One region of the Ruminococcus sp. OA3 genome, then DNA from elsewhere that is predicted to be linked to it. Evidence: predicted binding sites of a transcription regulator. Region 1 holds the regulator's gene; the other holds the start of a gene.
What was found. Region 1 encodes HrcA, which represses chaperone genes, less so after heat shock. Its sites were predicted from a motif close to TGTTAGCACTCNNNNNNNNNGAGTGCTAACA; they were not measured.
Positions count from the first base shown of each region.

Region 1 (16,396 bases):
CTCCGGCGCCTCCCATGTTCGGGTCTGCACCTGCAGCCCCCTGTGTCTGCTCATACATTTTTGCAAACAGCTTCTGTGCACTCTGCATCAGTTTTTCCTGTGCTGCCTTAATTTCTGCAACCTGTGCTTCCGTAGCCTCTTCCGGTGTGGATTTTGCAAGAATTTCCTTCAGTGCTGTCAGATCAGCTTCCACTGCTGTTTTATCATTTGCATCAATCTTATCGCCCGCTTCTTCCAGTGCCTTTTCAGTCTGGAATACAAACGCATCTGCATCATTGCGAGCATCGATTGCTTCTTTACGTTTCTTATCCTGAGCCTCGAATTCAGCTGCCTCCCTCACTGCCTTATCAATATCGTCATCAGACATGTTGGAGCCAGCAGTGATCGTAATATGCTGCTCTTTACCTGTTCCAAGATCTTTCGCTGACACATTTACGATACCGTTTGCATCGATGTCAAATGTAACTTCAATCTGCGGCACGCCTCTTCTTGCAGGCGGGATGCCATCCAGACGGAACTGTCCAAGGGACTTATTGTCTTTCGCAAACTGTCTTTCACCCTGAACGACATTGATGTCAACGGCTGTCTGGTTATCTGCTGCCGTAGAGAAGATCTGACTCTTTTTGGTTGGGATCGTTGTATTTCTTTCTATCAGTCTCGTTGCCACACCACCCATGGTCTCAATTGACAGGGAAAGTGGTGTTACATCCAGAAGGAGAATGTCGCCTGCTCCTGCATCACCTGCAAGTTTTCCACCCTGAACGGAAGCTCCCAGTGCAACACATTCATCCGGATTCAGAGTCTTGCTCGGCTCATGTCCTGTCAGCTGTTTTACTTTATCCTGAACAGCCGGGATACGTGTGGAACCGCCTACCAGAAGAACCTTGCCCAGTTCAGATGCCGAGATACCTGCATCTGAGAGCGCACGTTTTACCGGCTCTGCTGTTTTCTCTACCAGATCATGTGTCAGTTCATCGAATTTTGCCTTAGTCAGGTTCATATCAAAGTGTTTCGGACCATCTGCTGTTGCTGTGATGAACGGCAGGTTGATATTCGTTGTTGTTGCGGAAGACAGTTCTTTTTTTGCTTTCTCTGCCGCTTCTTTCAGTCTCTGCAGCGCCATCTTGTCGTTTGACAGATCTACGCCTTCCTGTTTTTTAAATTCTGCGAGCATATAATCTGTGATCTTTGCATCAAAGTCATCTCCGCCCAGCTTGTTGTTTCCGGCTGTAGAGAGAACCTCGATTACACCGTCACCGATCTCAATGATGGAAACATCGAATGTACCGCCGCCAAGGTCGTAAACCATGATCTTCTGCTCTTTTTCATTGTCCAGACCGTATGCCAGTGCTGCAGCTGTCGGCTCGTTGATAATACGTTTTACTTCGAGTCCGGCAATCTTTCCGGCATCTTTTGTTGCCTGACGCTGAGCATCGTTAAAGTAAGCCGGCACTGTGATAACTGCTTCTGCCACTTTTTCTCCAAGGTATGCTTCTGCGTCCGCTTTCAGTTTCTGCAGGATCATTGCAGAGATTTCCTGAGGAGAATATTTTTTGCCATCGATCGTAACCCGGTAGTCCGTACCCATATGTCTTTTAATGGATGAAATCGTTTTGTCTGCATTCGTTACAGCCTGACGTTTCGCCGGCTCACCAACCAGTCTCTCACCGGTCTTTGTAAATGCCACAACAGATGGTGTTGTTCTTGCGCCTTCTGTATTCGCGATGACGGTCGGCTGACCGCCTTCCATTACAGCTACACAGCTGTTTGTTGTTCCAAGGTCGATACCAATAATTTTACTCATAATAAATTACCTCCTGATTATGATTTCTATTTATAGTTTTTGTACTGCTTTCTAATCATCACTCAACTAAACTTTAAGGTTGTCAGTTTTCCCCAGCCCTATCTTCTTGACTTTCAGTCAAGAAGCATCCTTCGCTTTGCTCAGTCAGCTCACGCTTCGCCTGCGGCTCGCGTTCACTAAGTTGCTTTAAATCGGATTCATCACTCAACTAAATTCGCGCCTGCTGCGCTCATTAAGGTTCGGGATGGACCTCGCACTAAGCTCACTCTTCGCCTGCGGCTCGCGTTCACTAAGTTGCTTTAAATCGGATTCATCCCTCAACTAAATTCGCGCCTGCTGCGCTCATTAAGGTTCGGGATGGACCTCGCACTAAGCTCACGCTTCGCCTGAGGCTCGCGTTCACTAAGTTGCTTTCGGTCAGTTCGCTACTTTTACCATGCTGTGTCTGACAACGAAATCTTTATACAGATATCCCTTCTGGAATTCCTCCACGATAATATTCTCACCGGCTTCTTCGTCTTCCACATGCATTACTGCATTGTGCAGGTCCGGGTTAAATTCCTGCCCGACCGCCTCAATCACTTTAACACCCATCTCTTCCAGTGCAGTCATCAGCTGCCTGTATATCTTATCCATGCCGTCCACGAAGGGATCTTCCTTCTGGTCATCCGGCACACTTGAAAGGCCGCGTTCAAAATTATCCACGATCGGAAGGATCTTTTCTACGATCTCTTTTGCCCCGATCACATACATGCTCGCCTTTTCTTTTTCTGTGCGTTTCCGGTAATTATCGAATTCCGCCATCTGGCGCTTCAGCTGATCTGTCAGCTCCTCGATCTTTTCATCCTTTTTGTCTTTCTTATCTTTCTTTTTTCCGAAGCGTTTCTTCGTCTCAGCCTCCTGCGGTTCTTGTTCTGCAGTGGCTTGCGAATCAGTTTCTGCACTGTTCTCGTTTTCAGGAGCGCTCTCCGTTTCCTGTGGCTCCGCCGATACCGCCTCTTCTTCCTGTGTCTCAGCCGTTTCTGCTGTATCCACCGCTTCTTTTTTTATCTCTTCTGCCATTCTCATTCCACCCTTCTGACAGCCACCTTACCGGCTGCTACTCTTTCTTAAATATCGAATCCAGCTGCGCTTTCAGCGTTTTCAGATTGTCTACTACGTTTTCATAATCCATCCGCTTCGGACCGATAATACCTATCGTGCCCTTCATGCCTTCTCCCAATTCATACGTAGCTGTCACGACACTGCAGTCCTTCATCGTCTGAACGGGTGATTCGCTTCCTATATATACCTGAATTCCAGTATTCTCCGCATCCTCATCTCCTACTGTCTCTTTCAGCATTTCAACCAGCTGCTCCTTCTCCTCAAAAGCAGAGATCAGTTCACTGGCTTTGCTGCTGTCAGAAAGCTCCGGATATCTGAAGATATTGGTAGCTCCGCTGGTAAAAACCGGGAACTCTTCATCGGTACTGGAGATCGTTTCCTCAAGTCCATCCAGCACACCACTCACAACTGCACTGTGTATACCTGCCTGCTCTTTGAGCGCCTTGATCATGCCAAGACTGATCTCCTCGATCGTCAGACCATTAAGCTGTGTATTCAGCAGCAGATTCAGTTTAAGTATCGTCTCATCATCCATAGGCTCTTCCAGATTGATGATCTGATTTTTCACCATATTGCCTTCCACAACAATCACGGCCAGAATCTGATCTTCCCGCAGCTTAGAAAGCTGAATGAATTTCACCTTCGTCCTGTGATAGGACGGACCGGTTATCAGGGTCGCATAGTTTGTATTTGAAGCGAGCATCTTCACCACCTGCTTCAGTACTTTTTCCATGCGGTCTGTTTTCTCGATCATAAGTTCTTTAATTTCTGATACTTCCTGATCTTTTTCTTTCATCATTTCATCAACATAAAGACGATATCCCTTATCAGAAGGGATCCTGCCTGCTGATGTATGCGGCTGAACAATATATCCCAGATCTTCCAGGTCAGACATTTCATTTCGGATCGTCGCCGAGCTCAGATTTAAATCGGTATATTTTGAAATCGTCCGGGAGCCCACTGGTTCGCCTGTTTCCAGGTATGTCTGGATTATAGCTTTCAAAATCTTATGTTTTCGTTCATCTAAGCGTTCTTCCATACATAGCCCCTTTCCGATTTTTTGTTAGCACTCATTTAGGTGGAGTGCTAACATCTAACGCTAATATACACCCAGCCTCTATCTTTGTCAAGAGTCTGGGTGTACTTTTTTTGATTTTTTTCAGTTAATATCAACATTTCCTTTCTGCATAATCTGCAGCCGGAAAATGAAATCATTTTAGTTATTTCCTATTAATAATGCGAAACACAAGAACACTTAACACCTTCCACCATTCGGATACAGGATAACTTCCAGCGCACTGCCATCTTTCATCGCGTCATAACCAACCGCAAAATCTTCCAGCGTCAGCCGATGCGTGATCATTTTTTCCAGCTGCATAGGGTCATGTTCCAACAGCCTGATCGTATCATGCCACGAATAACTGCCGATATAACTACCGGTCACGGTAAGCTCTTTTCTGGTGATAACGCTCTGGCAGATCTCCTGAGTTCTGGCAAAATTCTGCCCAAACAGCAGAACTCTCCCCGAACTCCTGACCCAGTCAAGAGCATCTTTGATACAGATGCCCACCGCATCCACAACGATGTCCGCTCCCACTGCAGCGATCTGTGGAAGTTTCTCTGCTTCAGCCGGTGAAACAACAATATCCGCCCCTACTTCTTTTGCCATCCTCCTGCGGAATTCGCTTGGCTCAGCTGCAATAACAGTTCCGGCTCCATTTTTCTTCAGCAGCTGAATGAAATACAGGCCGATGGGGCCTGCCCCGACCACCACCACAGTCTCACCCGGTATCATTCTGAGTTTATCCATGGCTCCCATCACACAATTCAACGGTTCTGCAAAGATCGCGATATCAAGAGGCAGATCCGGGCTGATTGCATAAGCGGAAGTATCCGGGATTAGTGCATACTGGGCAAAGAATCCGTCGCCGTTTACCCCGAGACACCTCACATGTTCACACATGTTGGCATGACCGCTGCGGCAGTAATAACACTGCCCGCAGGGTATATTATTGTCGCACACAATCCTGTCTCCAACAGCGAATGCCGTCACCTCACTGCCCATCCCGACAATCGTTCCCACCATTTCATGTCCTATCGTTGTGCCGGGCTTTGCCGGGTATCCCGGCGGATCACTCAGAATATGCATATCCGATCCGCAGATACTGCAGGCCTCAACTTTCACCAGCAGTTCATTCGCCTTTTTTATTTCGGGAACGGGCTTTTCCACGACCGCATATTTTCCTGTTTCTTTAAATATAACAGCTTTCATCCTATTTCTCTCCTTGACACTGCACGTTTCCTCTGCGCACAGCCTTATTTGCCCGGACTGGGATCACGCATTTTCACTGCTGGCCTGGGCCAGACGGCGTTTTTTCTCACTCTGCTGTGTTCTGGTCACATCCACAAGCACTGCCAGTATAATAACGATGCCGAGCACTACTTTCTGAACATCCTGAGAAGCTCCCAGCAGGTTCAGCCCATTGTTGACAACCGCGATAATCAATGCACCTACCAGTGTTCCGCCGACAGTTCCCTTTCCGCCGCTGAACGAAGCACCTCCGATCACACAGGCTGCAACCGCATCCATCTCATAGCCCTCACCTGCAAGCGGATAAGTGGATCCAACACGCCCTACCAGCACAATCGCTGCCAGTCCGCACATCAGTCCGGAAAGCGCATAAGTGGTCGTCAGCGTAAAGTCAACTTTAATCCCCGCGAGACGTGCCGCTTCCAGGTTTCCGCCTACCGAATAGATCTGCCGCCCCATGGGTGTCTTATTTAAAAAGATGCTGACAATTACTACGACGACAATGACCAGCAGAAAGCATACCGGAATACGAAAAATCGATGCAGATCCAACCCAGAGCACTGGTTTTGCAAATCCTGACACCGGCTTGGACTGTGTGATGATAAGCGTCACTCCTCGCAGCACCTGCATCATACCGAGTGTTGATACAAAGGGATGCGGCAGATGTAATTTCGTGAATACAAGACCGTTGATCAGGCCGCAGAGTGTTCCCACCACGATCGGCAGGACGATCATTAAAAATGAATTTTCAATACCATTCAAATATAAGAACGTGATGATTCCCATTGAAAAACCGACGATCGAACCCTGCGACAGGTCAATTCCGCCTGTCAGCAGGACAAACAGCATACCGAACGCGACCAGTGAATTTACCGATGTCTGCCTCATGATATTGAGAATGTTGTTCATCGTCAGAAACTTACTGGTTACAACAGACAGTACGATGGACAGCAAGATGACTGCCAGAATCGGCCCCCAAAGCGTGGAATGTTTCTTTTGTTTTCTATTTTTCACAATACTCTTACTCATGATCAATCTTCCCTCCCCATGCGGCTTTCATAATATCTTCCTGATTAAAGTACGTTTCTTTCCGGTCAATCTCACCCATTACGCTTCCCGTTCTCATTACGATCACACGGTCGCACATGCCCAGTATCTCCGGCAGCTCCGAGGAAATCATGATCACACAGTTGCCTTCCGCGGCCAGCCGGTTCATCACATGGTACACCTCCAGTTTTGCCCCTACGTCAATTCCGCGGGTCGGTTCATCAAAGATAAAGATATTGGAGTCTGTGTTCAGCCATTTTCCGATGACTACCTTCTGCTGATTGCCTCCCGAGAGGTTGATGACCTGTGCTTCGATGGAAGGTGTTTTGATCTTCAGCGCATCCACTGTCGTCTCCGCCTGCTCCTTCACACCTCTGTCATTGATCAGCAGGCTCTTCGCAAACTTTTTCAGATTAACCAGTGAGAGGTTGCGGGCCACCGATTCTTCCAGCACCAGCCCCTGGCCTTTCCGGTCTTCCGATACATACGCCATCCCCAGTCTGATGGCATCGCGTGTACCGCGGATATGTACTTTTTTGCCGTTCACATAGATCTCTCCGCTGTCCGGCGGGTCAACCCCGAACACACAGCGAAACACTTCCGTTCTCCCCGCTCCGACTAAACCGGAAAATCCCAGAATCTCTCCTTTTTTAGCTGTAAAACTTATATTTTCAAAGGAACCGTAACGTGTCAGATTCCTGACCTCAAGAGCCACCTCCCCCGGATTCGAAGTCTTCTCCGGATACATATTGCTCATTGTCCTTCCGACCATGTGCATGATCAGGGTATCTTTTGTCATATCCGATATCGGTGCCGTAATGATATGCTCTGCATCCCGCATCACCGTCACCACATCACAGAGTTCAAACAGCTCCTCCAGTTTATGTGATACGAAAAGTATCGCGATTCCTTTTTTCTTCAGTACCCGGATCGTTTTGAAAAGTTCCTGCACCTCTTTCTCACCCAGGCTGGAGGTCGGTTCGTCCAGGATCAGCACCTGTGCGTCCAGCAGAATGGCCTTTCCGATCTCGATCATCTGCCGCTGTCCCATGCCCAGCTCTGCACAGATTGTCTCCGGATCCACATCCTGATTCATATCCTGCATGATCTCGCGCACTCTTTTGTCCATAAAGGCATAGTCCAGAAAGCGTTTTCCCTTTGTCACATAATTCCCCATGAACATGTTGTCTGTCACGGACAGTTCTGAGACAATATTTAATTCCTGGTACACACAGGAAATCCCTTTTGCTTTGGCTTCATTCGGATTCCCAAATTTCACAGCCTCGCCCCCGACGATGATTTCTCCGCCGTCAGGCTTATAGACACCGGTCAGTACTTTTATCAGAGTCGATTTTCCTGCCCCGTTTTCTCCAATCAGTCCATGTACTTCCCCTTTTTTCAGCTGAATGCTCATATTCTTAAGCGCTGTCACGCCGGGGAAAAATTTCTTGATATCTCTTAATTCAACAACAACATCACTCACTGCAGATTCCACCCTCTTTCACGGACTGTTTTGATTTCAACGGGAAGAGGAAGCGGTTCAGAACTATTTTCCATTCTTCTGCGCCTCCTCTTTCCCTTTTATCCAGCTTCCATCAACAGTCCTCTATTATGAATTATATATAATTTTCATCAGAAACCTTTAAAATCCTTATAGTTTTCTGTCGTGATAAGGTCTGTGCCAACGTCGATAAAGTGTTCTTTCGGCTCTTCCCCTTTCGTCAGGATATTCACTGCATTCTCTACCGCCTGATATCCACAGTCATACGGATGCATACCTACAGTCATAGACATCTTGCCTTCTGCTATTGCGTCCAGGGCAACCTGGAACCCGCCGTATCCCATTATCTTCACGTTGTCGATCATTCCTGCCTGCTCCAGTGCCGTGATTGCTCCAAGTCCCATATCATCGGACGGAACCAGAACACCCTTAATATCATCTCCCTTGGAAGTAATAAAGTCCTCCATAGCCGCAGTTGTTTTGGCTGCTGTCCAGTCTGTGTACTGTGTGCCCAGCACTTCCATGCCATTCGCTTCACACGCCTCTGTCATACCTTTCAGACGATTTTCCCCATTTGTATCACCCTGATTTCCAGCGATAATGATAACGCCGTCCCCTTTCTCAAGGTAATCCTGACAGAATTTCTCGGCGCCTTCATAGGATGCCGTGTATTCATCCAGACCAATGGAACAGTTTGTAACATCGTTCAGCCCGCCTACGGAATCCACATCGATCACCACAACGCCTTCATCTTTTGCATTCTGCAGAGCCTGTTTAACAACATCCGATGAAATCGGATCGATAATGATAACATCCGCATCAAGAGACATAAAATCTTCAATCGCCTGTACCTGAGACTCCGCATTTTCCTGTGAATCAGCGTATACTACGGTTGGATCCGGCAGTCCCAGATCTTTACATGCCTCTTTCACACCGATACTCTGCTGTTCCAGCCATGCATTCTGTCCTTTATTTGAGAAACAGACTACAATGTCTTCCGCTTTCTTCAGCTCCCCATCTCCTGCGCTTTCCGCAGAATCTGTTTCCGCATCGTCCTTACTTTCGACCGCCTCTGTGCCGGAGGTCTCTTTGCTTTCTGCCGTATCGCCGCCTCCGCAGCCAATCATCGAAACTACCATAACGATTCCAACCAACAGTCCCAACACTTTTTTCTTCATACTTTCCTTCCTTTCTTCTTGCTTGCTTTTTATCTTGCACCAGCCACAGTGGTCACACTGTATACTGAATACTTTCATTTTATTTTGCTTTACATTTCAATTTACATTATGAGTAGTAATTTCTTCTTTTGATTTAGACTCATTTTATAATTATTGGTTTATTATGTCAATAAACAGTCGTATCTCTGGTTATTATTTATTTATTCTGCCATATTTTTCATTGTGTTCTCGTGAACGCATAATTTTATTCTGTGTATTTTTACGTTCATTTGAATAGAAACGAAACCAAGGTTACATTTTTAATTGACATTTAATTTCTTTGTATATACAATCATTATAAGTGATCAATCGCTAATCCAGGCAGATCAAGGAGGATACTATATGAAAATCACCACCCAGGCTATAGCAGAACTCGCCGGTGTATCTCGCGCAACGGTAGATAAAGTCATACATAACCGCCCCGGCGTGAGCGATGCGGTCCGCGAAAAAATAAAAACGATTATTATTGAGACAAATTACCAGCCTGTACATCTCAGAAAATATATGCAGGAGGAAAAGAAGCAGGTACGCATAGCTGTCATCATACCAGAACTCGTAGATGTCTTTATGAATTCACTCAAAGCAGGAATGGACACCTGTTACCTGGAGTATAAGCCTTACGGACTTCAGGTGGATTATTATCAATGCGCCAACTATGAACCACAGCAGCTGATTGCTATCTTAAAACATTTAAAAGAGCAGCCTATAGATGGCATCGCCCTGCGAGGCATACGAAACAAGCACATTACAGATCTTATCTCAGATTTTGCTGACAGAAATATTCCAATTTTTACTTACGATGCGGATCTGCCCAATAGCCGGCGTGTCAGTTTTATCGGCGAAGATCTGTACCGCACCGGACAGATTTCAGCTTCTCTGCTGTGCAAATCGATCGGCTACGAGGGGGAAATCGCGCTTCTGACCGGTTCCATGAACGTAAACTCCTGTATTAAAAGAATTGAAGGATTTACCGAATATCTGAAAGAGCGCGCTCCTTCAGTCCGTATCGTAGCCGTTGAAGAGACATTAAGCCAGCAAGTAATCACCTATCAGAAGACCGCATCGATTTTGAAAGCCCATCCTGATCTGAAAGGAATGTGGAATTGTGTCAGCTTTTCCGAAGATATGGCACAGGCGGTCATTGACGCCGGAAAGCAGGGAAAAGTAAAACTGGTCTCCCTGATTTTCGCACCAAAAGTCATGCATTATGTAAGAGAAGGTGTGATCGATTATACCATCGGACTGACGCCCTATAAATTGGGGAAAATCGTCATCAAATCACTTTATGAATATCTGATTTCCAACATTGCGCCACCGCCTGTCAACATCAGAACACCGATTTACATCGGAACCGATGCAAACATCGATATGTTTGAAGACGAACATATGAAAGAATTTTAGACACAAAAAAGCAGCAGACTTCTCTATTATTATTTAAAGAGAAATCTGCTGTTCTTTTATACCAGACGCTGCCGCCGCTATATCACGTTCTGCTGGCAGTCAATCATACGCCCCAGTTCATCAGGATCTCTGCTGATCAGCTCATGCGTCAGATACTCCGGCGCAATGTACTGAATAAGCTCATGCACTCCGGAATCAGAAAATGCCTGATGCTGATCCATCTGAAAAATATGAGAAAACACCTGACACCAGCGATCCCAGTATTTTTCCGCCAGAACAGGTTCTTTTCCCAGCACGCCTTCCACGTATTCACCCGAGAGTGAAGCGTTAAGATGCACTCCGCGGATGCAGGGCAGAAACTCTTCCTGCATCTTCAGAATCTGATAAATATACTGCACGGCCTGCTCCTGTGTGCGAAGAGCTGTATTACAGTTCATCAGATGCCCGGTGTCCAGCATCAGACCTTTTCTTTCATATCTGACGCCATCAAGCAGTCTCTTTACCATTTCCGGACGCTGATAGTTGAGCCCGGGCCACCAGAGATTTTCCATCAGGAATTCAAAGGATGCTTTTCTTCCTTCCATCAACATATTGATCAGTTCGCAGGAAGCATCGATAACTTCTTCATCAATATAGGCAAACCTTCGGTGATATGACTGAGGAATCGTAATTTCCGACACATGAAACACCACATATTTCGCCCCCAGCTCCTGCGCGATATTCAGCTCCCTGTCCAGTTTTTGAACCATGGCCTCCCGTGATGTTCCGCCGTAATACTCCTCCACGGTCTTCATGTCTCCGAATTCTTCCAACAATCCACTTTCATTTCCAAGCCACAGATCCATCCAGTTATTCCAGAAAGATAAATGAATTCCCTTCACCAGATTTTTGTCCATCCAGGTTTCCCGGGGATCCTGATACATTTGAAGTTCAATCCCAGAACAGCCATGTGCCAGTGCGAACCGACTCATATCCTCTGCTCCCCCAAACCGTTCAAGTTCATCATCGATGTTGGTAAAATTAAATATGTGTATCATAGGCTTCCTTTCGCTCATAAACACAAAAAGCGACCGCTATGACTTTTGAAAAATCACAGGCGGCCGCCTTTTTATTGTTTTACACTATTACTTCTCAGTTCCGTACAGAGTCGTCAGCTTCTTAAGATAATCATATCTCTCTTTCGCTTCTTCCTCAGATTTTGCAAACAGTTTTGCTGCTTTTTCAGGATTTGCACGCTTCAGTGAATTGTAACGTACCTCTCCGTCCAGGAAGTCCTGGTAGCTTTCTGTCGGCTCTTTGGAATCCAGGATAAATGCATCTTTCCCCTCTGCCTTAAGCGCCGGGTTAAAACGGAAGTTATGCCAGTAACCGGACTTAACTGCCAGCTCTTCTTCTGTCTGGGCTTTGCTCATACCCTTCTTGATACCATGGTTGATACATGGAGCATAAGCGATGATCAGGGATGGTCCCGGATATGCTTCAGCTTCTGCGATCGCCTTAACAGTCTGATTAAAGTCTGCTCCCATGGAGATCTGAGCAACATATACATAGCCATAGCTCATTGCGATGCTGGCCATATCTTTTTTCTTCACATCTTTACCACCGGCAGCAAACTGTGCGATCGCACCTGTCGGAGTGGATTTGGATGCCTGTCCGCCGGTATTTGAATATACCTCAGTGTCAAATACCATGACGTTGATATCTTTGCCGCTTGCCAGAACGTGATCAACGCCGCCAAATCCGATATCATAAGCCCATCCGTCACCGCCGAAAATCCACTGGGACTTCTTAGCCATAAAGTCTTTTTTCTTCAGCAGTTCTTTTGAGGTATCACATCCGCATGCTTCCAGAGCAGCAATCAGTTTATCTGTGGCTGCTCCGTTGGTTGCCCCACAGCTGTATGTCTCCAGCCATTCTTTGCCGGCTGCTTTCACATCTTCGTTCTGTCCATTCTCAACGACCTCTTCGATCTTCGCCTTAATTCCTTCGCGGATCGCATTCTGAGCCAGCAGCATACCGTATCCAAACTCAGCATTATCTTCAAACAGAGAGTTTGACCATGCCGGACCTTTTCCTGCCGCATTTACCGTATATGGTGTGGACGGTGAGGAGTTACCCCAGATCGAAGAACATCCGGTTGCGTTTGCTATATACATTCTGTCACCAAACAGCTGCGTGATCAGTTTTGCATATGGTGTCTCACCGCATCCTGCGCATGCTCCGGAGAACTCAAGCAGAGGAGTCTTAAACTGACTTCCCTTAACAGTAGCTTCTTTAAATTTGGCAATCACATCTTCTTTTTCCGGAAGTGTTACTGTGTAATCGAAGTATTTCTGTACTCCGGCATTTGCCTCCATGTTTTCCATGGCAAGTGCTTTCGCACCTTTTTTGCCCGGGCATACATTTACACAGGATCCACATCCCGTACAGTCCAGGGCAGAGACAGACATCGTAAAGCTGTATCCGTCCATACCGGTAAGCGGCAGTGTCTGGAGCCCTTCCGGAGCGTTTGCAACCTCATCCGCTGTCATAGCTGCCGGACGGATAACTGCGTGCGGACATACATAAGCACAGCGGTTACACTGAATACAGTTTTCCGGATTCCACATTGGGATATCAACTGCGATACCACGTTTTTCATATGCGGATGACCCTGAAGGGGTTGTACCGTCTACATAGTCTTTAAATGCAGATACAGGCAGGGAATTACCTTCCTGAGCGTTTACTTTCGCCTGGATATTGTTAACAAAATCAACAACATCTTTTCTTCCGCCTTCTGCATGTGTCATGGCAAGTCCTTCGTCTGCCGCATTCTTCCAGCTTTCCGGAACCTGAATCTCTACCACCTGTTTCGCACCGGCGTCGATCGCATCGTAATTCATCTGTACAATCGCATCACCTTTTCTTCCGTAAGTGGCTTTTGCAGCTGCTTTCATCAGGCTGATCGCCTCTTCTTCCGGAATGATATTCGCAAGTTTGAAGAATGCTGACTGAAGTACCGTATTGATACGTCCGCCAAGTCCGATCTCTTTACCGATCTTGATACCATCGATCACATAGAACTTGATATTATGGTTTGCCATGTAACTCTTAACCTGTCCCGGCAGATGTTTCTCAATTCCTTCCATATCCCATGGGCAGTTCAGAAGGAAAGTACCTCCGTCAACCAGTTCCTGAACCATATTGTATTTATCAATATAGGACGGATTGTGACATGCAACAAAGTTTGCCTGTCTGATCAGGTATGTAGATTTGATCGCCTTTTTACCAAAACGAAGGTGAGACATCGTAACACCGCCGGATTTCTTTGAATCATAGTCAAAGTATGCCTGTGCGTACATATCTGTGTTATCACCAATGATCTTGATCGAGTTTTTATTGGCACCTACGGTACCGTCTGCACCGAGTCCCCAGAACTTACAGTTGATCGTCCCTTCCGGAGTGGTGACAAGCGGAGCTCCCAGTTTCAGTGACAGGTTTGTCACATCATCTTCGATACCGATTGTAAACATTTTCTTTTCAGTATTCTCAAATACTGCAACGATCTGTGCAGGAGTTGTATCTTTGGAACCAAGCCCATAACGACCGGACAGTACCGGAACCGCATCAAATTTGGATCCTTTCAGTGCTGCCACAACATCCAGATACAGTGGCTCGCCAAGTGCACCCGGCTCTTTTGTTCTGTCAAGAACTGAAATCTGTTTTACAGAATCCGGAATGGCATCGATCAGTGCCTGTGCGCTGAATGGTCTGTAAAGACGTACTTTTACGACACCGACTTTTTTGCCTGCTGCCAGCATATAGTCAATCGTCTCTTCGATTGTATCGCAGGCAGAACCCATAGCAATAATTACGTGTTCAGCATCAGCTGCACCGTAGTAATTGAACAGTTTATAATCTGTACCAATCTTTTCATTTACTTTATCCATGTACTCCTGTACGATCGCCGGAAGCGCATCGTAATACGAGTTACATGCTTCTCTTGCCTGGAAGAAAATGTCAGGATTCTGTGCAGAACCTCTCTGACATGGGTGATTAGGATTCAGTGCATTCATGCGGAATGCATCGATTGCATCCATATCCACCATATCCTTCAGGTCTTCATAATCCCATGTTTCAATTTTCTGAATCTCGTGAGATGTACGGAAACCGTCGAAGAAGTTGATAAACGGAACTTTCCCCTTCAATGCTGCACAGTGTGCAACCGGAGTCAGGTCCATGACTTCCTGTACGCTGGATTCACAAAGCATTGCACAGCCTGTCTGACGACATGCGTATACATCGGAATGATCTCCGAAAATAGACAGTGCATGGCTTGCAAGTGCACGCGCGGATACGTTGAACACGCCTGGAAGCTGCTCGCCGGCAATTTTATAAAGGTTCGGTATCATCAGAAGTAATCCCTGAGATGCCGTATATGTAGTCGTGAGGGCACCTGCTGACAGAGAGCCGTGTACTGCACCTGCAGCACCCGCTTCAGACTGCATTTCTGTAACCTGTACTTCCTGTCCGAAAATGTTCTTTCTTCCCTGGGTTGCCCATTCGTCTGTCGCTTCAGCCATAACAGATGATGGTGTGATCGGGTAAATCGCTGCCACATCAGAGTACGCATAGGATGCATGAGCGGCTGCATGATTACCATCCATGGTTTTCATCTTTCTTGCCATTGCTTATATTTCCTCCTTATTTGGTATGAACAGACTGTAATTGCCTGTCATAGTCACTTTGTGCTTTATTATACCACCAAATATTCGCAATGTCCATTTGCTTGGGCAATTTATTCGTCATGTTTCCTGAAAAAAACAAACCTCACTCCTTATTCTTATTCAATATGCCTTTCCCCCGCATACGATCCCAAAAGCCCGCTTTATACAGCCTTTTTCTCAGCAGTCCTGCCGCCAGATGCGCTCCCGCCACTGACAGCATGTCTTTGATCAGATACGGAGCACTGACCAGTAAAAAAGATTCCGTTATCCTCTGCTTCATAAGAAAAGAAAACCATAACACACCTAAAAAATGGCAAACGGCAAGTCCCGCTATTCCAATCCCCATGCCGGCAGCCTTCCGCCTGATCAGAGATGCAGCTCCGCAGAGAACCGCCAGACCGAGAAAACCGATAATGAACCCTCCGGTAGGTCCCAGCAGTACACCAAATCCGCCCTTCATCCCGGAAAACACGGGTACTCCGGTAAGGCCCAGGATTATGTAGAGCAGTATGACCATAAAGCCACGCTTTGTTCCCAGAACGTACCCGGATAGCGCAACCACAAATGTCTGAAGTGTAAACGGTACACCCGACGGCGCGGGTATCTGCAGCACAGACAGCACCGCAAGGATTGCCGTAAACATCCCGACCATTACCATATCTCCAGTTGTAAATATCTTTTTTTCCATTGATTGTAAACTCCTTTTCATTTGTTAACCATTTTATACTATCAGTTTACAATCTTTTTGTCAACCCTCCAAACGCGTAGGTTTACAATCTGTTCAACTCTTTTTTAAAGGTGCGGATATACTGTTTCACAGCGTCAATATCATATTGGCTGTCTTCCAGCAGCCTGATAAAATGTGAACCGACGATAGCTCCATCGATCGTATCCGAAACCATTTTCACATCAGACGCTTCCCGAATACCAAATCCCATCATCACCGGAATACTGGATACGCGTTTTACTTCTTTTAAGTATTCTGCAACTTTTGAATAAAATGCCGCTTCCTGACCCGTCACTCCCATTGAGGAAACACAGTACACAAATCCCCGTGCCTCTTCCAGGATCATGGGGATCCTCTGTCCGGAAAGCGGTGACACGAGCTGTATGATCACAGGAGCTCCTTCCACCTCCATCAGTGCACATTTCAGCGGTCCCTGTTCCTCATACGGCAAATCCGGGATGATCAGACCGTCGACTCCGATTTCGGCACATCGCGCGGCAAAATTTTCCAGCCCATAATACAGGATGGTATTATAATACATCATAAATACGATCGGCACACGCAGACCTTCCCCACGC
Region 1 covers NZ_JAKNTO010000001.1:2,040,589-2,056,984, reverse strand. The annotation lists gene dnaK (molecular chaperone DnaK) at 1-1,804, opposite strand, end outside; gene grpE (nucleotide exchange factor GrpE) at 2,222-2,866, opposite strand; gene hrcA (heat-inducible transcriptional repressor HrcA) at 2,904-3,947, opposite strand; gene MCG98_RS09280 (alcohol dehydrogenase catalytic domain-containing protein) at 4,164-5,180, opposite strand; gene MCG98_RS09275 (ABC transporter permease) at 5,244-6,248, opposite strand; gene MCG98_RS09270 (sugar ABC transporter ATP-binding protein) at 6,241-7,749, opposite strand; gene MCG98_RS09265 (sugar ABC transporter substrate-binding protein) at 7,899-8,945, opposite strand; gene MCG98_RS09260 (LacI family DNA-binding transcriptional regulator) at 9,327-10,385, shown strand; gene MCG98_RS09255 (TIM barrel protein) at 10,463-11,422, opposite strand; gene nifJ (pyruvate:ferredoxin (flavodoxin) oxidoreductase) at 11,510-15,052, opposite strand; gene MCG98_RS09245 (biotin transporter BioY) at 15,195-15,779, opposite strand; gene trpA (tryptophan synthase subunit alpha) at 15,862-16,396, opposite strand, start outside.

Region 2 (16,396 bases), 280 kb from region 1:
ACGCTTAAAGATTCTGTGCCCGGGGACCTCTCACTCGTGCTGCCTCACCGTATCATGGTGGACATTTCGGAGATGATCATGGCGCTTGATAAGGTTACGCCGGGAATTGCCAGTGATGAAACACTGCTGTATGGGGTTGAGGTGAAATTCTATTCCAATAAAGTTGTGGTGGACCGTGATTTCCAGACCAGTGTCAGAGGGCTCCGTGCCATCGGTGACGGCGCGTCTGTGACACGGGGGCTGCAGCAGGCAAGTGCAAACGGCATCAGTGCGGCGAGAAGTATTTTACGTAAAATGAGTGGGGAATAATGACAATGGATATTCATATGAGTATAGAATCAGCGATGAAACAAAAGATGGAAAAGCGGCTTGGCGCAATCGTACTGTATGTGATGTATGCAGGTATCTGTGAGCTGCACAAAATTGACGGCCGGGTGAGGGAAGAGATCGACAGCTGGCCTGACGGGATGACGTACTGCCTTGCCTGTTCCAAGGATGGACCGAGACTGTTTTTTCGCAAAAATAAAGATAAGCTGCAGCGTCTGAATCCGAGGATTCAAAGGTATTATGACACCTGTATCACATTTCGCAGTCTGGAGGCGGCATTCATGGTGCTGACGGGAAGGCAGGGAATTGCTCAGGCGTACGCAGCGCATGCTTTTACACTGCATGGGGACGTTGGAACGGCGATGGAGCTGACACGCTGTGTGGATGTGGTCGAATCCTATCTTTTTCCGAAGGTGATGACCAGGCGGATATTAAAGGAAGTGGCACAAAAGCGCTGCGGTACACTGGCACTGTACACAAGAATACTGATCGGTGCGGCGAGGGGCGCTTATACGATGTCGCCGGAGGAGAAGAAACCATACCGCATCAAATGCATGCATAAAAAATTTGAGGAGACGTAAACACATATGATACCAGAATATTATGAATTTCAGAGCTCGGCGAAAGTGATGTCCGGACGGTATGCGCTGGAAAACATTCCGTCAGAGCTTGAAAATCTGGGGGCTGAAAAACCGATGGTGCTCTCAGATGAAATGCTGAAGAAGATCGGTACATTGAAGATTGTGCTGGATGCACTGCTGGGGGGAGGAATTGAACCGGGTGGAATTTATACCAGCATTCCGCCGGACTCTTCTCTTAAGGTCGTGCATAATATTGTAAAAGAATACAGAAGGCTTGGATGCGACAGTCTTATTGCCGTCGGAGGCGGTTCTGTCATCGATACTGCGAAGGGAGTCCGGATGGTCCTTTCTCAGAATGTGGAGGACCTGCTGGATATCTGGGGCTGTGAAAATATGACAGGGATGAATCATATTCCGTTTATCGCAGTTCCGACAACCTCCGGGACGGGTTCGGAATCTACACTGGTAGCAGTGATCAAAAATGAGGCCCGAAGGCTGAAAATGGAATTTATCTCTTATTATCTGCAGCCGGATGCAGCGGTGCTGGATGAGCGGATGACAGAGACGCTTCCGCCGAGAATGACGGCTTCCACGGGTATGGATGCCCTCTGTCATGCGATTGAGGCATATACCTGTATTCAGAAAAATCCACTCAGCGATGCGTATGCGGTGGGAGCTATCCGACTGATCGCAGATAATCTGGAGCGCGCGGTGGCAAATGGAAAAGACAGAAAGGCACGCCTTGCCATGGCAAATGCATCCATGATGGCGGGGGCGGCATTTTCAAACAGCATGGTCGGCGTGATCCATGCCATCGGCCATGCGCTCGGGGGAGTCTGCCGGGTTCCGCACGGGGATGCGATGACGATCCTGCTGCCGCACGGCATGGCATTTAACCACCGGATGCGCAAAGAGATGTATGCTGAACTCCTGCTGCATCTTGCCGGGGAAGAAGTCTTTGCCAAGACTCCCAAAAGTGAGCGGGGAAAAGAAGCGATCCGCTCTGTCTGGGAATTGCGTATGCGACTGCATAAAGAGTGCGGACTTCCTGTCAGACTGCGGGAATGCGGCGTTAAAAAAAGTGATTTTGCCCAGATTGCCAGAACAGCGATGAATGACGGTGCCATGATCGTCAATCCGCGCGATGTGAAATTTGAGGACGTTATTTTTATATTGGAGAAAGCATTTTAATATGGTTTTGTAACGATGAACGGAGAAGATGAAAGGGGATAGGTTATGGATATCAGAAAACTGGTGAAAATACAGCAGATGTTTTTTTCAGGAAACCAGACAAAAAATCTTCAGTTCCGGATGACGGCATTGAGCCGTCTGGAAGCGGGCATAAAAAGGAATGAGGCAGAGATCTTAAGTGCACTGAAACAGGATCTGCATAAATCAGGTGCGGAGTCCTATATGGCGGAGGTTGGCATGACGCTCGCTGAGCTGCGCTATGTCAAACGCCATCTTCCATTCTGGATCAGAGGAAGGAGAGTGTCCACGCCGCTTGTCCATTTTCCGGCGAAAAGCTTTGTAATTCCGGAGCCTTACGGTGTGACGCTGATCATGTCCCCGTGGAACTATCCGTTCATGCTGTGCATGGAGCCGCTGATCGGGGCTATCGCTGCGGGAAACTGCTGTGTACTGAAACCCTCCGCATATGCACCAGCCGTTTCGAGAGTGATCCGGAAAATCATCTCAGAAGTGTTTCCGAGGAAATATGTGGCAGTTGTCGAGGGCGGCAGAAAAGAAAACAATGAGCTTTTGAATCAGAAGTTTGATTACATCTTTTTCACCGGCGGCGTAGAAGTCGGAAAGACAGTTATGGAAAAGGCTGCAAAGAATCTGACTCCGGTAACGCTGGAGCTGGGGGGCAAGAGTCCGTGTATCGTCGACGCCACCGCGGATCTCAATCTCGCGGCACGCCGTATTGTGTTCGGGAAGTTTCTGAACAGCGGCCAGACATGTGTGGCTCCTGATTACCTCCTGGTGGAAGAAACCGTAAAGGATGAGCTTGTCACATATCTGAGGAAGTGGCTTCACAAAATGCTTGGAAGTGAACCGGTGATGCATCCGGATTATCCGAAGATCATCAATCAGAAACATTTCAACCGCCTGATGGAGCTGATAAAGGATGAGACAGTACTGGAGGGCGGATATGCGAATCAGGATACGATGCAGATCGCACCGACGATTCTGGATCATATCACCTGGAAGTCACCGGTTATGCAGCAGGAGATATTCGGTCCGATTCTTCCGATACTGACGTTTTGTAATATACCGGAAGCGATCTCACGTGTGAAAGCGGGAGATAAGCCACTGGCACTGTATCTGTTCACCAGGGACCCCGCCATGGAACACCGGGTACTGAAAGAACTATCATTTGGGGGTGGCTGTATCAACGATACGATCATTCACCTGGCTACGTCCCAGATGGGATTCGGAGGTGTCGGCGCAAGCGGTATGGGAAGCTACCACGGAAAGGCATCTTTTGAGACATTCAGCCACAGGAAGAGTGTACTGCAGAAATACAACTGGCTGGACCTTCCGATGCGGTATTATCCGCTGACGAAATGGAAAGAGACGCTGATCCGGCTGTTCTTACGGTAAGTAAAAAAGAGGTCCGGTGGACCAATGTCATTAAGTTAATTCTTTAACTCTATAGCATGCAAGAAAAGAGATTTTGCTTAAGATGATGTTTTTATTATAATTAGGCAAAGTCTCTTTTTGATTGCAAGACAAAAAGACAGATTGTTCATCTGTCAAAAAACGTATATAATTAATGAGTGATTATGCTACTCTATATAGAAAACTTACGGAGGCTTGGGGTTTGACTTTCCGAGGGTCTCGACGCCCAGGTCTCACAGGCAACGTATGCTGTTCTATAAGCCTAATCACCGCAGGTGAACTTAATTGGCGCTTTCTTCGCAGATATTCTCTGCAGATATAGATGGCAATGGTAAAGTTCACCTGTTTTGTTTGATGAAACTTATTGCTTTGCTTGATAACATATGCAGTAATTAACTCGCAATAGTTATAAAGGGTCAATCTTGCAAATATTTCTTGTTTGATATAATCGACTTTTTTTGCATGAAAATTTGTCAATCCAATGGCATACTTTAATTCTCTAAAAGATGTTTCAATTCCCCACCGTAACTGATATATTTCTTTAAGTTTTTTAGGAGAAAATTCAAATTCATTAAGATTTGTTACGACCATTTCAAAGGAATCTTCAGATATTTTGAATCTGGCAATTCGAAAAGATAATGTATACTCATTCGGACTACCAACGGGGAGATAATCAAATGTTTGGCACGTTGGCATAAACTTATAGCCCTCCATTCTCTTTGCTTTTGTTTGCTTTCTTGTTAGCTTAATATCTACGTCTAGATCAAACGTTTCTTTATCAGGCAGTTCTAATCCCGATGCCATGCCATTACTTCCGATATCTTTAATACGGATCAAAAAATTCCACCCTTTATTGATTGCATGAGCCATAATGTTGTAATTCTCATACCCTCTGTCAGCAACTAGAATTACATTGCTCTGATGTGAGCGTTCCATCATTTGAATACATGCCCTGTGTTCTTGATATTCTGAAGCCGTTTGAACGATTGCATCCGTATAAACTCGGTTTTGTATATCATAGAAGGCATTTAGATGTAGATGGTTAGTTATACCTCCATACTGATTTTGCTTCCATGCTGTTTCGGAATCCTTGGGATTGGTTGCAATACTTAGATTACATCCATCGCAGGCCAGCAGTTGATATCCCTCATATAGATTTTGGATTCTTTGATTCTGAACATTAAATTCCTGGAATAAGAATTCGAATGCCTCAGGTAAAACTTTTGACCGTTGTTGAGTGTAGGCAGATACAGTAGGTGTATTTACATCGAAGTCAAAAAAATCCAATAACTCTTTATTCATAGTACAACCACCAGAATTCATAGTAATTCCAACCAGGGTTTTGAAATCAATTTTTCGATTTCTTGTAAAATCAACACTGGGATTTCTAAGAAAAAGTGATGGATTTGTTGCTAATTCTGATATTAAAGTTTCCAGAGACTTTGTAGTACTTTCAATAAAATCTGACATAATAGAATCCTCCTTGCAATCAAGATAGTTCTTAATTACAAGGGCCGCTTTCACTACCGCTTAAAATCATCAGTAGTGAAAGCGGCCGCACAATCGAACTAAAATGTCAACAGTTTTTCACAAAATAAAAAGACCCCTATATCATTTCTGATATAGGAATCTTAGTATAATATCTTAACTTAATGACATTGTCCGGTGGACCTCTTTTTTAATAAGAGAATAGATAGATGAACCGGGAGATTAATCCTCGTCGATCCTGACAGGGTATTTACCATATTTTTTATAGGTATCAAAGATCGCCACAATATTTTCAGGCGGACAGTCGGACTGGATATTGTGTCCGCATGCGAACAGATACCCGCCGCCCGGCGCAAAGTCACGTATCTTCTGCTTAACGTCCGCGATCACTGCATCCGTTGGTCCTGCAAATTTCCCCTGATTATCAAGACCACCGTGCAGTACCAGTTTCCCGTAAGTCATCTCTTTTAGTTTTCTGCTGTCCTGCATGCCTGCGGCATTTGCCTGAACAGGCTGGATGATGTCGACTCCGGCGTCATGAAGTGAGTCAAATGCCCACGAGATCGATCCGCAGCTGTGGTATGCGACCTTTCCATCACAATATTTATGCATGGATTCGATGACTCTTTTGATACGCGGCTGTACACGCTTTTCGAACTGTTCAGGCTGGATGAGCGGACCGTTTTGTGTACCCCAGTCATCTCCCAGCCACATGATATCAACGTATTCACCTACTTCTTTTAACATAGTCTCATACCAGGCACTCCACCAGTCGGCGGCCATATCCATCAGGTAATCTGCAAATTCAGGATCGCCCGCAAAGTCACCCATGAAGTTCTGCATGCCTCTCCATTCCCATGCCTGATAGAATACAGAGCCGTGCTCCCCGATGACGATCGCCTTGTCTGTGTTCTCTCTCAGATATCTGGCGCGTTCTCTCATGCCGGCAAATCTGGCAGGGTCTGTCGGGTCGGACGGTTTAAAGGCTTTCAGGTCTTCGATCGTGTCGGCGTCTTCGAGTGGATTTTTTACGAAATCAAAGTATTCGCCCATCTGTTTAAAGTAGACGCCGTTTTCATCGTAGAAGCCCCCGTCTTTATCAATCTTCATCTGCCATCCGCTGGGTGGATTTGTGAGCAGCGGACGTGTGTCCACATCAAAATAATCCAGCACATAATCACTGACCAGAGCAAGGCCCTGTTTGATATCACGGATGATAATCTCCTCTTCCTCATGCCCGATATACTTCAGCAGATTGCGGTAGGCATCTGCCTGGATTCCGGTAACGGCATTGTTGCCCCAGTCAACGGCGATGCGGTCTGCCTCCTCAAAGTTTAATGTTTTTAATACACGTTCTCTTGACGTCATATTTTCTCCTCCTGATATTTTTCTGTTCGGATCGTTTTTGCTGCACCCGTCCCATTAGGTTGGTATCGGTCTTTTTGAAGTCATGCATGAACTCATCTGATATTGTCAGTTTAACATAACGTCTGCCTGATTTAGCATAACGATGCAAGAATAAAGTAGCACAATCTTATGATTTTTCTGGAGCTTCTTTTAGCACTGTGTTATAGTTAACAGTGAGAACAATGAGTCGTTTGGCAGAGGTGCTGCATATGGATACTTATATTGAATTTCCACTGAAAAATACTGCGATTGGGGTAGAGGCCGCTGAATATGAGAGCAATACGGTGATCGCTGAGCATGCGCATGTGTTTCAGGAATTTGTGCTGATTACGAAAGGTGCATGTATGCACCGGTTTCGCGGAATTGAGATGCCGCTGATATCCGGAGACGTGTTTTTAGTTCCGGCGCATCAGAAACACGGTTATATCATGAACTCTCAGATCCGCTTTATGAACTGCTATTTTTTCCCGGATGAGCTGGGTGAGGACTGGAAGCGGCTGATGCGTGAAACACTTCCGCCGACCTCTGCTACGGACAGTATGGAGGATATCCGCTCACAGTGGGAGAATCTGCTCGTCAATATATCCGATGGCGATGCAGGTGATAAGCAATCGCTCACAAATGATGAAAAATCGCATATTCAGGGAATCATTCATCTCACACCGCAGGAGGCGATCCGCGTGGAGGCTTTGCTGCTGCAGATTCTGGAAGAGCAGGACTGCGCCCAGTTTGGTGCAGAATATATCAAAGCATCCCTGTTGCAGGTCATTCTGGTCACGATCAAACGGGCACAGAACCGGCAGCCTCCGAAGCTTCTGAAGCATAATACAAGAAAACGGGAGTTAGTTGCCAGTGCACTCTCCTATATGGAGGAGCACTACAGTGAAGAACTGGATGTTGTAAAACTGGCCCGGGATTCAGCGCTGTCGGAGAGTTACTTTCGGATGCTTTTTAAGGATGTGACAGGACTGACACCACTTGAGTATGTCACACGTGTGCGTATCATTAAATCATTGGAGTTTCTGCAGAGTGATGGGATAACAGTCAGACAGGCGGCTGAGCAGGTGGGAATCTATGATCCGAATTATTTCACAAGGGTGTTTAAAAAAGTGATGGGGTATCCGCCCAGTTATTTTAAAAAGATCTGATTTTGACAAGTGCAGGGGTTCAATGGATGGATACAAATTACTAGCACTCACTAAAAATGAGTGCTAATTTTTTCTTGACTTTTTGCACGCTGGGTATTAAGATATTACCAAACAGTATATTAATTGAACAAAGGAGTGTGGACTGCAATGGCAGAGAATTTAAAACGCGGTAATTTATCAATCGACAGCGATAATATTTTTCCGATTATTAAAAAATGGCTGTATTCCGATCACGACATTTTTGTACGTGAGATGATTTCAAACGGATGTGATGCCATCACAAAGCTGAAGAAGCTTGAAATTATGGGTGAATACACATTTCCGGATGATTATAAATGCAAGATTGATGTTATCGTAAACCCGGAGAAGAAGACTCTGAAATTTATCGACAGCGGACTCGGTATGACAGAGGAAGAAGTCGAGGAATATATCACTCAGATCGCATTTTCAGGGGCGACACAGTTTCTGGAAAAATATAAGGACAAGACGAATGAAGACCAGATCATCGGACATTTTGGACTTGGATTTTATTCTGCATTTATGGTGGCAGATAATGTGCATATTGATACGTTGTCTTTCAAAGAAGGTGCAAAACCGGTACACTGGGAGTGTGACGGCGGCGTAGAGTATGAGATTGGTGAGGGTGACAAACAGACTGTAGGAACCGAGATCACACTGTTCCTGAATGAAGAGAGCCTGGAATTCGCAAATGAATACCGGATGCGTGAAGTCATAGAAAAATACTGCTCCTTCATGCCGGTAGAAATCTTTTTGTCCAAGGAAAATGCTGAGCAGGAATATGAGACGATCGAGGAGTCAGAATTAAGAGAAGATGATGTGATCGTAGAGCGTATCCATGAGGAAGCAAAGACAGAGGAACAGGAAAATGAAGACGGCGAGAAAGAAATCGTAGAAATCTCTCCTGCCCGTGACATGGTGAAGATAAACAAACGTCCGGTATCCCTGAGTGATACACAGCCGCTCTGGATGAAACATCCGAATGACTGTACAGATGACGAGTATAAAGAATTCTACCGGAAAGTATTTATGGATTATAAAGAGCCGCTGTTCTGGATTCATCTGAACACGGACTATCCGTTTAACTTAAAAGGAATTCTGTACTTCCCGAAGATCAATACAGAATACGATTCCATTGAGGGAACCATCAAACTGTACAACAATCAGGTGTTTATCGCAGACAATATTAAAGAAGTTATTCCGGAATTCCTGATGCTGCTAAAAGGTGTTATCGACTGTCCGGACCTGCCGCTCAATGTATCCAGAAGCGCGCTGCAGAACGATGGATTTGTTAAGAAGATTTCTGAATATATCAGCAAAAAAGTTGCGGATAAACTGACCGGCATGTGCAAGACAGACCGTGAAGCCTATGAAAAATGCTGGGATGACATCAGTCCGTTCATCAAGTTCGGATGCATCAAAGAGACAAAATTCTCAGAGAAAATGATGGACTATATCCTCTACAAAAACCTGGACGGCAAATACCTCACGCTCGCTGACTGCATCGAGGAGAATAAGAAGCCGGAAGAGGAAAAGACAGATGAGGCAGCCGAAGAGACAGTAGAAGAGACGACGGAGGAAAACAAAGATTCCGAAGAGAAGAAGGAAGCTGAGAAGACAAATATTTTCTATGTGACGGATGAGGTACAGCAGAGCCAGTATATCAATATGTTCCGAAAGGAAGGAAAAGATGCCGTTGTCCTGAAACACAACATCGATTCTGCGTTCATCTCTCATGTTGAGCAGGTGAAAGAGGAAGTCCATTTCCAGAGGATCGATGCAGACCTGACAGAGGACTTTAAAGAGGGTGACAGTGAAGAACTGAAGGAAGTGGCAGAGTCCCTTACCGAAATGTTCAAGAAAGCTCTGAATGTAGAGAAACTTGATATCAAAGCAGAAAAGCTGAAAGATGACAGTGTCTCTGCAATGATGACACTCTCCGAGGAAAACCGCCGGATGCAGGATATGATGAAGATGTACGGTATGGATTCCAGCATGTTCGGAGGCGGAAACGAGACACTCGTGCTCAACGTAAACCATCCGCTGGTGTCCTACATTATGGACCACAGAGAGGACGAGAATACAGATATGATCTGTGAGCAGCTGTATGATATGGCGATGCTCAGCCACAAACAGCTTTCCCCGGAACAGATGACGAAGTTCCTGGAGAGAAGCAATAAGATCATGATGCTGCTGACGAAATAAACAGTCAGCCTGTGAGATAAAACAGAGATACCCCTGCGCAGTCGGTTTTTGCCGTCCTGAGCGGGGGTATCTGCAATGAAATATGGAAATACGCCAGCGTAATCTTCTCTATCTGCTGATAGTCTGGCGGAGCGCATCTATGGAGGTAGCGACTCCGGCCTCCACAGACATGGTCAGGTCTTCCATTTCCAGGGAGACATCTCCGTGGTACCCGAGCATACTGAGAACAGAGAAAAACTCTTTCCACCATGCCAGATCCTGCCCGCAGCCGACGGCAACATAGTTCCACATGCGCTCGGCAGTCTCTGTAACCGGACGGGGATCCAAAAGTCCGTTAACATCGGATGTACCCCGCTCAATACGGGCATCTTTGCCGTGTACGTGGAAAATGCAGCCTTTCAGAGCTCTCGCGGCGGCGATCGGATCCGCGCCCAGCACAATCATATGGGAGGGGTCCAGGTTGATACCGATCATCGGGTCCGTTGCATTTCTAAGTTTCAGCAGCGTCTCTGCAGACCATACCATGGTTCCCGGGAATTCTTCTATCGCAATCTGCTCCACACCGCACCTTTTACAGTGATCGGCATATTCCTTCCAGAACTCGATCGTTACGTTCCACTGATATTGATAGGCTGGTGCCATGAAGGCTGGCCAGGATATCGTGGATGTGATCCAGTTTGGCGTCGTGTCCTTTTCATTGCCGGCGGGAAGACCAGCCATGGCAACGATCTTTTTCACCCCCAGTTTTCCGGCAAGTTCTGCACACTGATACATGGATTTTTTATACTCTTCTCCGGTAGCAGACGGCCAGAGCGGGTTGCAGGATGTGTTGAGGGCAGAAATCCGCATACCCCGTGATTCCAGCTCTTTTTTAAAGGTGCTCAGTTTCTCAGCGTCGGATAACAGCTCCTCTGTGTTGCAGTGCTTTCTGGCGCCCCAGCCTCCGGCGGTCATCTCAACGGCGTCAATGCCCATGGATTTTACTTTATCCAGCATATCGGTATAGCCAAGATCAGCAAATACATCAGTACAAATTGCAAGTTCCATTTAGTTGTTCCTCCTGAATTTTATGAGTTTAATCCTGGAAATCCACCCAGACTCCGCCTTTGTCGGCGGATTCCACGCATTTTGTCACCCAGCGGATGCCTTCGATGCCGGCATTGATATCGGGATAAACCAGATTTTTTAACGTTTCTTCATCGCCGTTGTCTTTTGCGTTCATAGCGATGGCAAATTTCAGATAAATGTTGGACCAGCTCTCCGGCAGACCCTCTGCGTGGAGTGCTCCCAGACGTTCATCGGCGTTGCACTCATCATAGAGATACGGCATAGCGCGGATCAGTTTGCGGATCGGTTCCCCCTGAACCTGGTACAGCAGTTCATTCGGCTGATTATCGGAGAACTCCACGGAAGCTTTGGAGCCTACGATCCGGATCCGGTGTCCGTCCATGCAGCCGGCATCTACGGCTGATGCCCACATACGTCCTACAGCTCCATTTTCATAGCGCATCAATACATAGGCATTGTCTTCCAGCGGTGCACGGGAGCCAACGAAGCTCTGCCGGTCGCACAGCAGCTGTTTTAGCTTTAATTCCGGGCAGATTAGCTCTGACATATAGAAGGTATGGGTGGACAGGTCACCCAGTACGAAAGAAGGTCCTGACTTCTCAGGGTCGACACGCCATTTCTGCCCTTCCGCCTTTCTGTCACCTATCTCGTCACAGGCAAATCCATGTGTATAGCGGAGTTCTACCATATGGATATCACCCAGATCACCATTCTGAACCATCTGGCGCATCTGCAGGAGCAGCTGGCTTCCGGAAAAACCGTACGTCACACCCACGATCTTATTCATTTTTTCTGCCAGTGCCTTGATCTCTTCCCCCTGTTCCACTTTAAAGAACAGCGGCTTTTCACAGATTACATGAAGCCCGGCTTCAAGGGCAGCCTTTGCGATTTCAAAATGTGTAAAGTTTGGCGTAGCGATGGATACGGCTTCGATGCCATCCGGTCGTTTTGCTTCCTCCTTAAATAGAGTCTTATAATCCGGATACAGGCGGTCTTCGGGTATGCCCAGGTTTTTTCCAAAGTCCATACAGCGATCGTAATCAACATCGAACGCACCTGCTACCAGTTGAAATGCAGTGTTATCTCTCAGGGCGCCTAGACGGTGTTTGTAGCCGACCCCTCCGGTACGTCCGCCGCCTACCATAGCCCAGCGATAAGGTCTGGGAATCTTTTTTTCTCCATTTAACATCATATTCACTCCTTTATAATTCATTTACATTGTTTTTTGATTAAGATAAAAGGATCTTACTTTTTTACGCGCGATAAAGTCAAATTAGACAAGAAATAGCTAAAAAATTTGTCTATTTTGTTTATTTCCTTTACTGTGATTGTATTATAAACTATAAAAAAACAAGAGTAAACAATAGCAGTTGCTTTAAAATTCGTCATTCTTGCTTTTTGAAAGGAGGGATTTCATGAAGAGTGTGGATCCGGGGATTCAGGCACAGTCTGTCTGCTTTTCTTTTACGCCATCCGAACTGGCGAGGGAGCTTTATTTTTACCCTACCTGGTGCGGCCATTATTTCTGCAACTCGAATTATTTTATTCGGAGAGAAAGTTATCCGCCGATTCTGATTGCCTATGTGCGCAAAGGACAGTTTCATGTGGAGTATCGTGATCAGGTATTTGATGCAGAGAAGGGGGATGTGGTGCTTCTGGACTGTACAGAACCGCATTACTATCAGGCATTTAACGGGCTTGAATTTCTGTATATGCATTTTGACGGTTCGAATTCGCACGAGATCTGTCAAAATATCCTGGACAAGGCAGGACCACTGATACGGCAGGAGAGTAATGCGCAGATTGGTCTGCTGCTTTATAATATGATTAAGTTTCATATGGATGGAGGGATTGAGCACATGATACACAGCTCGGCGAGAATTTACAGGATATTTGAATATTTGCTGACGCCGGATTTGGAACCGGAGGAGAGTGACAATCCCATCGATCGGTCGATCCGGTACATCCGCGCCAATTACGGGGAAGAGCTCACGCTGAATGACCTGGCAGCTGTGGCGAATCTGAGTGCTTATTACTATGCACACAGTTTTAAAGAGCGGACGGGATATTCACCGATAGAATTTCTCACCAATACGCGGCTTGAGCAGACGAAGATACTTCTTGCACGCACTACGAAAACTGTGACGGAGATCGCATATGAGGTGGGGTACGCATCCAGCACCAGTCTGATCAATATGTTTATCAAAAAGACCGGCATCACGCCGAAACAATACCGGAGGGCGAATCAAAGCCCGCAGATATAAAATAACTGCTCTGAAAGTTTTCATTCAGAGCAGTTATTTTATGTTTGATATCCACATTTGACACGTGTCACGGAAGCAGCAGGCCGCATACCAGCACAAAATGGTGAGGAAGTTTGCCTTCTTCCATCCATTCCAGATTGAGACCCAGAAGTTTCTCAATCGTCAGTCCGACATTACCGCCAAGAGATTCGATGGAGTAACGCATCATCTCCGGATTCAGACAGGATTTGCCGGTCGGTTTGGTACACTGAGGGCACAGATGACAGCTTCCGGCAGAAAGACTGATACTGCCGGGATTCAGCTTTTCCGCTCGCAGCAGCTCATCACTCAGCTTCTGTTTTTCGGCTGGCAGTATCTTATCCAGAAGATCTTTTTGTTCTTCCGGGGTATAAGTTTTTGTCAGATATTCGTCATTAAATGTGATCTTGGTTGCCAGCAGACGGAAAGTTTTATAGCGGTTCCAGTATTTCAGAACATCGAAGTCATACGAAGGGCAGGACCACACACGGTCATAATTGGGACAGGCCTTGCAGGCTTCCAAAAATGTGGGAACATCCACAAATCCCTCCAGGTATTCTGGTACCGATATCGTTGCTTCATGGCGTGATGTTGTATACATATGATTGATACCTCCGTTTTCTTTTACTATAACACAGATTTTGTGGATGTGACTATGTAAGTTGTGAAAGCGAGTCAGGAAAGTGGGAAGAGCAGAAGTATGAGACAATTAACCTGCAGACAGCAAACACCGGGAAGATATCGTCCATCAGGACCATATCTTCCCGGTATGAAGAAGGGAAGAGTAACCAGAATTATGTATTAGCAGCGAATCCAGTCGCCGACCCATTGCTTTTTAGTATAATTGTAGAGACGCATATAGCAAACCCCGTTGACATTTTTATACCTCCAGTCAATAATATCGGCGCGTGGGGTAATGTTTTCAGGGGAGTCAGTACTTTCTGTTATATGAACGGAAGGGACGTTTGTTTCGCCTGCAAAGGTTATTAAAGTTGTATTAAAAGTTAACAAGAACAACATACCAACAATTATTAATTTTTTCATCTCAATACCTCATTTTCTTTTGTGTAAATAGGATAATCTTTAAAATTATCTCTATAAGGGTTAGAAACATTACCTAAATATACATCACCTGAATAAAAATCGTACAGATTATCATCAAGTTTTATAAAATAACATTTTTCAGGAATGATTTTCATCGATTCTTCTTCAGCTGTTGGGCTTATAGAATATGACTCAAAAATAAAGAGCGTTGATAACAAAAGCAACATAGAACATATAATGATAAGTCCAAAACCATGCCTCTTTTTTCTGTCATCAATAATATAGTATGCCCTATACAATAAGCTATCCAGTCTGGCATTACTAAAAGTCAGCAACAAATTAGAAGATTGAAACTGCTGTACCTGATGTTTGTGAATGCGGGTCAGGCATTCGAGATATGCAATCCGCTTCTCTGCATCCAGATTCTCAATGACCGTATCGTCAGCTTTTAATTCAGTCAGAGCAGAAAGCTCTTTCTTTAAAATCCACATCAGTGGATTCCACCAGTAAACTGCAGATAATATCTCAAAACACAATTTCCATAGCAGATCATGTCTGTAATAATGGTCTAATTCATGGGTCAGGATATAGCGCAGTTCCTCATCCTCAAAAGCAAGATCTGGCAGAAGAATCACCGGACGGATAAAACCGGTCAGTGCAGGCGTCGCTATATGTGGTGTCTGAACGATGCGGACTTGTGTGTTGTCATTCCGTTCTCTTTGTACCGCCTTTAATATCATTGAAACCTGTGTACTGTTCAGAGTTGGAAGGAACCTGATAAGTCTTTGCAATTTCCTGTGCCCTGAAATAATTTGGAAAAGGAAACATAAAGTTCCGGAAATCCATACCGTGAGCAGTATCTGGTATAAGTAAACTGATATGCCGCCAGGCAGTGAAAAGGGACGTTCAAACAACCAGCTAAATAAAAACGGCAGAGCTACTTTAGATGGAAATGTAATGGTGTAAAAGAATTCAAGTGGGAACAGCATGCGAATTCCAATAAATGCTGTAAAAAGAAGTAAAACATTGAGCCCGAATCTGGACAGAGGAGATTTACTTCTCAAAAGTATAGCAAGAAAAAGAACCATCACATTTGCTGCGGCAAAGGCTGCCAAAAATGAAGAGAAGGAAAGAATCAAAAAATCACCTCTTCTTAAGTTTTTTCCTTTGTTCCTGAATTATTTGCTCCAGCTCATTCAGCATATTTTCATTTTTTTCTTTCTTGACCAGTGAGGCGGCATAACCATAAGGTGTCAGTACCGTATCTTCCAGCTGGGAGTTGATATAATCCTCGTGTGTCAACAGCGGTTCGTAAGAGCGGGTCAGTACCGTTCCGTGGTAGATGATATCTGCTACCTTGATGTAAGATTTCTTCAGCAGGTTTTTTAAAGCCGCCTGAACGGTATTAACACTTAGTTCCGGATTAATTGCCGGAATGTCGGTGGCTGCCAGCGGCTTGTCTGAATTCCACAGGACTACCATTACTTCCGTTTCACGATTGCTTAATTTTATTTTTTTCATGGGGACCTCCTTTGTTCTATATTATAATATTTAAATACCGTAAAGTCAACTGCAAAACACTCTTAAAATCCCGGATAAATTTATCGATAAAAAAGTACAGACAAATTAAAAATAAATTAGTCAGTATAAAAATATTGACAAAAAAAGAATATTAATGCATAATATTAGTAATTATTAGGGGTTGGAACGAAAATATAGAATAAAAAATATAATAAATATACAGTTTTGATATCAAAGAGATAAGCATACATATCATTTAAGAACAGGGGGAAACGTATGATGAGAAAAAGATGTATCGCATTTTTGTTGGTATTAACAATGGTTTTAGCGGTGCCGGTATCGGTGTCAGCTGGTACAAGCAGTAGTTACTATAATGGAAAAAAAGTAACGGCTAATTGTGGCACTAAAAGTTCATGGCATCAGGTTACCGGAGGATCCTATCCTAAGGCAACAGGGAGATTTAGATATGTCTACAGTGCACAAACGAAGACACAATCGACGAATGGAACTGCTTATTCTTCGTATTGGTATGGAAGTATTAGTCCGGGAGCAGTAACAAACCCAGTGAATGCTACAACAACCTATAGTGGTTTTACTGTTACGGCAGGAGCATAAAACAACGTTAAAGGCGTTTGGATAGCGTATAAATAAATGACAGGGTCTTATCTCTTTGATATATTAA
Region 2 covers NZ_JAKNTO010000001.1:1,760,934-1,777,329, forward strand. The annotation lists gene MCG98_RS08040 (FAD-dependent oxidoreductase) at 1-309, shown strand, start outside; gene MCG98_RS08045 (hypothetical protein) at 327-908, shown strand; gene MCG98_RS08050 (iron-containing alcohol dehydrogenase) at 915-2,099, shown strand; gene MCG98_RS08055 (aldehyde dehydrogenase) at 2,145-3,515, shown strand; gene MCG98_RS08060 (IS4 family transposase) at 3,696-5,003, opposite strand; gene MCG98_RS08065 (uroporphyrinogen decarboxylase family protein) at 5,244-6,389, opposite strand; gene MCG98_RS08070 (AraC family transcriptional regulator) at 6,638-7,576, shown strand; gene htpG (molecular chaperone HtpG) at 7,724-9,799, shown strand; gene MCG98_RS08080 (sugar phosphate isomerase/epimerase) at 9,908-10,846, opposite strand; gene MCG98_RS08085 (Gfo/Idh/MocA family oxidoreductase) at 10,875-12,059, opposite strand; gene MCG98_RS08090 (AraC family transcriptional regulator) at 12,283-13,131, shown strand; gene MCG98_RS08095 (DUF2284 domain-containing protein) at 13,199-13,750, opposite strand; gene MCG98_RS08100 (hypothetical protein) at 13,951-14,193, opposite strand; gene MCG98_RS08105 (M56 family metallopeptidase) at 14,190-15,332, opposite strand; gene MCG98_RS08110 (BlaI/MecI/CopY family transcriptional regulator) at 15,337-15,714, opposite strand; gene MCG98_RS08115 (hypothetical protein) at 15,991-16,329, shown strand.
Region 2: a site for HrcA is predicted at 7,615-7,645, ahead of htpG (molecular chaperone HtpG). Genes of this name have one in related genera too.